DNA from 2 places in the Streptomyces sp. NPDC002566 genome. Region 1 is predicted to be linked to the other one. Evidence: predicted binding sites of a transcription regulator. Region 1 holds the regulator's gene; the other holds the start of a gene.
The links. Region 1 encodes HrcA, which represses chaperone genes, less so after heat shock. Its sites were predicted from a motif close to TTNGCACTCNGNNNNNCNGAGTGCNAA; they were not measured.
Positions count from the first base shown of each region.

Region 1 (4,448 bases):
CGGCGGCGGCGAGCCGGGGCACGGAGACGCCGCCCGCCATGGGGGCCTGCACGATCGGATGGCGGAGAAGACCGGCCAGCGCGAAGGACATGACCGCATGGTGTCACGTCCCGGCGCCCTGTCCCGCCGGGGGCTCCGCCCCCGCCTCACCGCCCGTTGAAGGCGTCCTTCAGCCGGGAGAACAGCCCCTGCTGGCCGGGCTGGAACTGCCCCTGGGGGCGCTCCTCCCCGCGCAGCTTCGCCAGTTCGCGCAGCAGCCGCTCCTGCTCCGGGTCCAGCTTGGTGGGCGTCTGGACCTCCACGTGCACGATGAGGTCGCCGCGCCCGCCGCCGCGCAGGTGCGTCACTCCGCGCTGGTGCAGCGGAATGGACTGCCCCGACTGCGTGCCGGGCCGGATGTCGACCTCCTCCGGCCCGTCCAGCGTCTCCAGCGGCACCTTCGTGCCGAGCGACGCCGCGGTCATCGGGAGGGTGACCGTGCAGTGCAGGTCGTCGCCGCGCCGCTGGAACATCGCGTGCGGCAGTTCGTGGATCTCGACGTAGAGGTCGCCGGCCGGGCCGCCGCCCGGTCCGACCTCGCCCTCGCCGGCGAGCTGGATGCGGGTGCCGTTGTCGACGCCGGCCGGGATCTTCACCGTCAGCGTGCGCCGCGACCGGACCCGTCCGTCGCCCGCGCACTCGGGGCACGGGGTGGGCACCACGGTGCCGAAGCCCTGGCACTGGGGGCAGGGACGCGAGGTCATGACCTGGCCCAGGAAGGACCGCGTCACCTGCGACACCTCACCGCGGCCGCGGCACATGTCGCAGGTCTGGGCGGTGGTGCCGGGCGCCGCGCCCTCGCCGCTGCAGGTGGTGCAGACGATCGCGGTGTCGACCTGGATGTCCTTGGTGGTGCCGAACGCGGCCTCCTCCAGGTCCACCTCCAGCCGGATCATCGCGTCCTGCCCGCGCCGGGTGCGCGACCTCGGGCCCCGCTGGGACGCCGTGCCGAAGAACGCGTCCATGATGTCGGAGAAGTTGCCGAAGCCACCGGCGCCGAAGCCGCCCGCGCCACCGCCGCCGGCCTGGGAGAGCGGGTCGCCGCCGAGGTCGTAGACCTGCTTCTTCTGCGGGTCCGACAGCACCTCGTAAGCGGCGTTGATCTCCTTGAACCGCTCCTGGGTCTTCGGATCGGGGTTGACGTCCGGGTGCAGCTCGCGGGCGAGCCGCCGGAAGGCCTTCTTGATCTCTTCCTGCGACGCGTCGCGGCGCACGCCGAGAACGGCGTAGTAGTCCGTGGCCACTTACGACTCCGCCAGGATCTGTCCGACGTACCGTGCCACTGCGCGTACCGCTCCCATCGTTCCCGGGTAATCCATGCGGGTCGGTCCGACCACGCCGAGCTTGGCGACTGCCTCTCCGCCCGAACCGTAGCCGACCGACACCACGGAAGTGGAGTTGAGTCCCTCGTAGGCGTTCTCGTGCCCGATACGCACGATCATGCCCGAATCCCCCGCCTCGCCCAGGAGTTTGAGGAGCACGACCTGCTCCTCGAGGGCCTCCAGGACGGGCCGGATGGTGAGGGGAAAGTCATGTCCGAAGCGGGTGAGATTGGCGGTGCCGCCGATCATCAGCCGCTCCTCGTTCTCCTCGACGAGCGTCTCCAGCAGGGTGGAGAGCACCGTCGAGACCGTGCCGCGGTCCTCCGCCTCGAAGGCCTCAGGCAGATCCTCCACCAGAGGCGGCACATCGGTGAACCGGCGGCCCGCGACCCGGCTGTTGAGCCGGGCGCGCAGGTCCGCGAGCGAGGGCTCGCCGAACGGCGCGGGGCAGTCCACCAGCCGCTGCTCGACCCGCCCGGTGTCCGTGATCAGCACGAGCATGAGGCGGGCCGGGGCGAGCGAGAGCAGTTCCACGTGCCGCACCGTGGACCGGGTCAGCGACGGGTACTGCACGACGGCGACCTGGCGGGTGAGCTGCGCGAGCAGCCGGACCGTCCGCGCGACGACGTCGTCGAGGTCGACGGCGCCGTCGAGGAAGTTCTGGATGGCGCGCCGCTCGGGCGCGGTCATCGGCTTGACGCCGGCGAGCTTGTCGACGAAGAGCCGGTAGCCCTTGTCGGTGGGGATGCGTCCGGCGCTGGTGTGCGGCTGGGCGATGTAGCCCTCGTCCTCCAGGGCGGCCATGTCGTTGCGGACCGTCGCCGGGGACACGCCGAGGTTGTGGCGCTCGGTGAGCGCCTTGGAGCCGACCGGCTCCTCGGTGCCGACGTAGTCCTGGACGATGGCGCGCAGCACCTTCAGCCGTCGTTCACTCAGCATCCGCGCACACCTCCAGTGCTTCGTCCCCTTGGCGCCTTCCCTGGCACTCGTCACATCCGAGTGCCAGCGTTCCCCGGTCAGTGTACGGCCGTGGGGTGCGCGGGGGGCAAGGTCGGTCCGGTCGCATGCCGGCCGACGGGTTCGTCACGGTTAGCGTCGCGGTATGACGGTCACTTGGGAAGAGCTGGGTTGGGAGCAGGTCGCGGCGGGGGTCGGACGGCGGCGGCTGCCGGGCTGGGACTGCACGGCGGGGCTGGTCGTGGGGACCGGTGCGGTGCTGCTGATCGACGCGGGTTCGAGCCTCGCGGAGGGCGCACGGCTGCGGGCGGAGGCGGAGCGGCTCGCCGGACGCCGTGTGACTCATCTCGCGCTCACCCACCCCCATTTCGACCACGTGTTCGGGGCGGCGGCGTTCGCGGGCGCGGAGGTGTTCGCGGCGGTGGGCGCCGAGTCGGTGTTCGCGCGGGAGCGGGCCGAGCTGCACGCGGACGCGGTGCGCAACGGGCTGGACGAGGCGGCGGCGACGGAGGCCGTGGACGCCCTGGTGCGGCCCCGCCACCTGGTCTCCGGGGAGTGGACCCTGGACATGGGCGGCGGGCGTCAGGTCCTGCTGGCGAACGTGGGCCCCGGCCACACGGCGCACGACCTTGCGGTGCTGGTGCCGGGGTCGCCGGAGGCGGTGTTCTGCGGCGACCTGGTGGAGGAGTCCGGCGAGCCCCAGGCCGGGCCGGACGCGGTGCCCTCGCAGTGGCCGGCCGCCCTCGACCGCCTGCTCGCCCTCGGCGGCGCGGACGCGCGGTACGTGCCCGGTCACGGGGCGGTCGTGGACGCGGCGTTCGTGCGGGCGCAGCGGGACGCCCTGGCCGCCCGTTTCGGCGTGTCGCCGTGACAGCGCCTCGGCTTCTCCTATCGTCGTCCGAATGCGCCAGTACTCCGCCGATCTGACCCCGTCCTGGAAGAAGCCGCAGCCGGTCCCCGAGGTCGCGGCGGAGCCCGGCCTGGTGGTGGAGGAGCCCGGCAGCGGCTTCTGCGGCGCGGTGATCCGCTGCGAGGCGGGCACGGTCACCCTGGAGGACCGTTTCGGCAAGCACCGGGTGTTCCCGCTGGAGCCGCGCGGGTTCCTGCTGGAGGGCCGCACGGTGACCCTGGTACGGCCCGCGTCGGGCGGCCCGGCGCGACCCGCCCGCACGGCCTCGGGTTCGGTGGCCGTGCCCGGCGCACGCGCGCGTGTGGCCCGCGCCGGCCGGATCTACGTCGAGGGGCGGCACGACGCCGAGCTGGTCGAGAAGGTGTGGGGCGACGACCTGCGCGTCGAGGGCGTGGTGGTGGAGTACCTGGAGGGCGTCGACGATCTCCCGGCGGTCGTCGAGGAGTTCGCGCCGGGACCGGACGCGCGGCTCGGCGTCCTGGTGGACCATCTGGTCCCGGGCACGAAGGAGTGGCGGATCGCACAGTCGGTGACCAGCGAGCACGCGCTCGTGGTGGGCCACCCGTACATCGACGTCTGGGAGGCGGTGAAGCCGTCGGCCCTGGGCATCGAGGCATGGCCGCGCGTGCCGCACGGCCAGGACTGGAAGACGGGGGTGTGCCGGGCGCTGGGCTGGCCGCCGGAGAACACGGGGGCGGTGTGGCAGGCGATTCTGGCGCGCGTGGGTTCGTACCGGGATCTGGAGCCGGAGCTGTTGGGCGCCGTGGAACGGCTGATCGACCACGTGACCGTGCCCTGATCCGCGCAGGTTCGTTGACCGGACGGGGTCTGGTGGACCGCTCTCCGCCCGCGCGGAGGTGTCCCGTCGATCAGTTCGTCCACCCGGCCGAGCAGCTCGTGCTCCCCGCCGCTGCGGGGGTCGGCCTCAGTCCACCAGGTCCCGCACCACCGCGTCCGCCAGGAGCCGCCCGCGCAGCGTCAGCACCGCGCGTCCCGCCTCGTACGGCTCCTCCTGGAGCAGTCCCTCCCCCAGCGCACGCCGGGAGGCCGCGAGCCCTTCATCCCGCAGCAGCGACAGCGGGGCCCCCTCCAGCAGCCGCAGTTCCAGCAGGATGCGCTCGACCCGGCGGTCCTCGTCCGTGAGGAGTTCGCGGCCGGCGCCCGGGGAGCGGCCCGCCGCCAGCGCCGTCGCGTACGCCCCCGGGTGCTTGACGTTCCAC
Region 1 is NZ_JBIARD010000003.1:809,770-814,217, forward strand. Features, by position in the region: gene ACFYXA_RS16445 (nitronate monooxygenase) at 1-91, opposite strand, end outside; gene dnaJ (molecular chaperone DnaJ) at 147-1,283, opposite strand; gene hrcA (heat-inducible transcriptional repressor HrcA) at 1,284-2,300, opposite strand; gene ACFYXA_RS16460 (MBL fold metallo-hydrolase) at 2,464-3,189, shown strand; gene ACFYXA_RS16465 (DUF3097 domain-containing protein) at 3,221-4,027, shown strand; gene hemW (radical SAM family heme chaperone HemW) at 4,154-4,448, opposite strand, start outside.

Region 2 (4,448 bases), on a different contig from region 1:
CAGGCCCGGCACACAGCCCTACGAACTGATGCGCGGCATCGGCAACCTCTGCATCGGGCACGACAGCGACCCCCGCTACGACCCCCGCAGGCTGATCGAACTACTCCTCCAAGGGCTGCGAGGCTCATAAAGCCGGCACCTGCGCCTCGGCAGCACGAAGGCCCGGCGCTCCGTCCGGGGAGGCTGCTGGTCGATGCAGCGGTCTCACCGTTCAGGGGCGCCGGGCCTCACTGCCGATGTCGGTCAGTGCCCGTCAGTGGCGGGGTGCCTCAGTGGGCGTGGCCGTGGCCGTGGCCGGCTGCGGCGGGCTCTTCCTCTTCCTTCTTCTCGACGACCAGGGTCTCGGTCGTCAGGAGGAGGGAGGCGATGGAAGCGGCGTTCTCCAGGGCGGAGCGGGTGACCTTGACCGGGTCGATGACGCCGGCCTTGACCAGGTCGCCGTACTCGCCGGTCGCGGCGTTGAAGCCCTGGCCCTTGTCGAGCTCGGCGACCTTGGAGGTGATGACGTAGCCCTCCAGGCCGGCGTTCTCGGCGATCCAGCGCAGCGGCTCGACGGCGGCCTTGCGGACCACGGCGACGCCGGTCGCCTCGTCGCCGGTCTTGTCGAGGTTGCCCTCGAGGACCTTGACGGCGTGGACGAGCGCGGAACCGCCACCGGAGACGATGCCCTCCTCGACCGCGGCGCGGGTCGCGGAGATGGCGTCCTCCAGGCGGTGCTTCTTCTCCTTCAGCTCCACCTCGGTGGCGGCGCCGACCTTGATCACGCACACGCCGCCGGCCAGCTTCGCGAGGCGCTCCTGGAGCTTCTCGCGGTCCCAGTCGGAGTCCGTGTTCTCGATCTCGGCCTTGATCTGCGCGACGCGGCCCTGCACGTCGGCGGAGTTGCCGGCGCCGTCGACGATCGTGGTGTCGTCCTTGGTGACGGTGACGCGGCGGGCGGAGCCGAGGACGTCGATGCCGACCTGGTCGAGCTTGAGGCCGACCTCCTCGGAGATGACGGTGGCGCCGGTGAGGGTGGCCATGTCCTGCAGCATCGCCTTGCGGCGGTCGCCGAAGCCGGGGGCCTTGACCGCGACCGCGTTGAAGGTGCCGCGGATCTTGTTGACGACGAGGGTGGAGAGCGCCTCGCCCTCGAGGTCCTCGGCGATGATCAGCAGCGGCTTGGAGGCGTTGGCCTGGATGACCTTCTCCAGCAGCGGCAGCAGGTCGGCGATCGAGGAGATCTTGCCCTGGTTGATGAGGATGTAGGGGTCCTCCAGGACGGCCTCCATGCGCTCCTGGTCCGTCACGAAGTACGGCGACAGGTAGCCCTTGTCGAAGGCCATGCCCTCGGTGAAGTCCAGCTCCAGACCGAAGGTGTTGGACTCCTCGACGGTGATGACACCGTCCTTGCCGACCTTGTCCATGGCCTCGGCGATGAGCTCGCCGACCTGCTGGTCCTGGGCGGACAGCGCGGCCACGGCGGCGATGTCGGACTTCTCGTCGATCGGGCGGGCCGACGCGAGCAGGTCCTCGGAGACGGCCTTGACGGCGGCGTCGATGCCCTTCTTGAGGAGGGCGGGGGACGCGCCGGCGGCCACGTTCTTCAGGCCCTCGCGCACCAGCGCCTGGGCGAGCACGGTGGCGGTGGTCGTGCCGTCACCAGCGATGTCGTTGGTCTTGGTCGCCACCTCCTTCACCAGCTGCGCGCCGAGGTTCTCGTACGGGTCGTCGATCTCCACCTCGCGGGCGATCGTGACACCGTCGTTGGTGATGGTGGGGGCGCCGAACTTCTTGTCGATGACGACGTTGCGGCCCTTGGGGCCGATCGTCACCTTGACCGTGTCGGCCAGCTTGTTGACGCCGCGCTCGAGGGCGCGACGGGCGTCCTCGTCGAACTTCAGGATCTTCGCCATGACAGCGGGAGCCCTCTCGGAGATCTGTGGATGAAGCTTTTGAAAAAACGCACTGCGCCCCGGGCGCCCGGCTTTTTATGTGGTCGCGGGGGCCAGGGGCGCAGCGTCAAGCATCAATGTGCTTCCGGAACGATCCGGGGTGAACTACTTCTCGATGATCGCGAGAACGTCGCGAGCCGAGAGGACGAGGTACTCCTCGCCGTTGTACTTCACCTCGGTGCCGCCGTACTTGCTGTACAGGACGACGTCGCCGACCTTGACGTCGAGCGGCAGGCGCTCGCCGTTCTCGAAGCGGCCCGGGCCCACGGCGAGGACGGCGCCCTCCTGGGGCTTCTCCTTCGCGGTGTCCGGGATGACCAGGCCCGAGGCCGTGGTCTGCTCGGCGTCGAGCGGCTGGACCACGATGCGGTCCTCGAGCGGCTTGATGGCAACCTTGGAGCTGGTGGTCGTCACGATCCGACCTCCCCCTTCGGAGATCTCACGGGGTTAACTGTCTGAGGTGGCGACCAGGTGGATCCGTCGTCGCGGGTGCCGGACCTGCCCGTCGCGTTGTTGGCACTCTCCAGTGGGGAGTGCCAGAGCCGAGACTATGACCGGGGTTAGCACTCGGTCAAGCGGAGTGCCAATGCCTGCGGCGCGTCGGCCGAAAATTCCGCTCGGGCGAGTGTGTTTGGTGCCCGGTGCCGGGGTGGGCGTCGGCTGGGGGCTGCCGCCCCCAAGCCCCCGCTTCGGCCCTGGACGGGCCTCGTCCTCGAACTCCCCCAGAGGGGGCACCCCCAGACGGGCTAGTCACCTACAGGTAGTCCTCCAGCTTGCCCACCGTCAGGTGTTGTTGCTGGATCTGGCGCAGCAGGTCCGGGGTTCGGTCGGGGGTCGTGGCGAGGATGTCGCCCGGGTGCAGGCGGTGGGGGTCGGTGGGGGTGCGCCACAGGACGATCGCGGTGATGCCGCAGTCGGCGGCGGCTCGGCGGGTGGTGGTGTCGTACGCGCCGTAGGGCGGGCGGAAGAGGCGGGGGCGCACGCCGAAGCGGGCGTTGAGCTTGTTCTGCTGGCCGCAGATCTCTGCGCGCTGGCCGGCGTAGGGCAGACCGCGCAGGGCGGCGTGGTCGAGGGTGTGGTTCTGGAGGTCCGCGCCGACCTCCCGCAGGCGGGCGAAGTGGGCGTAGGCCGGGCCGGCGACGCTGTCGGTGACGAACACGCTCACGGGGAGGCGCAGTTCGCGGACCATGTCGACGAACCGGGGGTCGCGTTCGGCGCCGTCGTCGTAGGTGAGGAAGACGACCCTGTCGGAGGTGGTGACGCGGTCGAGGACCGGGGGGAGGGCCCGCCGGGGCGGGGGCTTCGGGCGGGCGGGGGCCGGTGCGGGGGCCAGGGGGGACGGGAGGCCCCAGCGGCGGTACGGCGGCTCGTCCGTCGCGGGGGCGTGCGCGGAGCGCGCTCGGGTCGCCGCCGGGCCCGCCACCGGTTCGCCCGCGGGGGCGCAGGCCGTGAGGGCGCAGGCGCTGAGGACCGCCGCCGCGATGAGGGCCGCCGCGCGTGCCGGCGCTGGGGCCGAGGGCCGCCCCCGGTGTCTCACAGGTAGTCCTCCAGGCGGGCCACCGCGTATCCCTCTCCGGTCGCCTTGTTCAGGAAGGTGCGGATCATGTCGGGCATTGTGCCCTTCCAGTCGTCCGGCCCGCGGAAGTGACTCAGGACGATGTCGCCCGGGTGGAGCTCTCGGTCCCACTCGCGGTACTCCCAGTGGTCGACGAACACCTCCTCGTTCCACAGGGGCACATGGGTGACGCCGCAGGACTTCGCGGCTCGCAGGGTGGCCTTGTTGTAGTTGCCGTAGGGCGGGCGGAAGAGGGCCGGGCGGCGGCCGTACTGCTTCTCGACGACGTCCTGCATGCCGCAGATCTCGCGCTTCTGGCGCTGGTAGGACAGGCCCGGCAGGTAGGGGTGGTGGAGGGTGTGGTTGTTGAGGGTCACCCCGTCGTCCTGCATCTTCTTGAAGTAGCCGTAGTCGTCCTTGACGAGGTAGTCGCTGAGGAACGCGGTGTACGGGATCCGCAGCTCGGTCATCATGCGCAGGAACGCCGGGTCCTTCTCCGCTCCGTCGTCGACGGTGAGGAAGACGACCTTGTCGTCGGTGGGGACGGTGGTGAAGACCGGCGGGAGGCCGAGCTCCTCGTGGTCGTCCACCTCGAAGCCCTCGCGGGTGCCGATCCTCGGCTTCCTCGCGGGCGGCGCGGGGGGTGTGAGCGGCACCTTGTCCAGGTCCCAGCGCTCGGCCGCCGCGACCCGCGCCGCGTGGTCGGCGCGCAGTCTGGCCGCGTACGAGTGGAGGGGGCCGGCCTTCGGGCTCTCGTCGGGCTGCTGACCGGGGGCGGGACCGACCGCGCCGCCGCCGCTCTCCGCGCAGCCCGAGACGATCGCGGCCAGGGCGAGGGCCGTGAGACCGCTCTGGTACGCCGTCCACCTCGTCCGGCATTTATCATTTCGTACGACTGATCCCATGGCGCCGGATCCTCGCAGTCCGGTCCCGAAACCCCCGTCCGACACCGCGGCCGG
Region 2 is NZ_JBIARD010000004.1:672,613-677,060, forward strand. Features, by position in the region: gene ACFYXA_RS20155 (TetR/AcrR family transcriptional regulator) at 1-130, shown strand, start outside; gene groL (chaperonin GroEL) at 270-1,895, opposite strand; gene groES (co-chaperone GroES) at 2,040-2,348, opposite strand; gene ACFYXA_RS20170 (polysaccharide deacetylase family protein) at 2,689-3,471, opposite strand; gene ACFYXA_RS20175 (polysaccharide deacetylase family protein) at 3,468-4,394, opposite strand.
Region 2: the regulator HrcA is predicted to act here: its motif matches at 2,495-2,521, upstream of groES (co-chaperone GroES).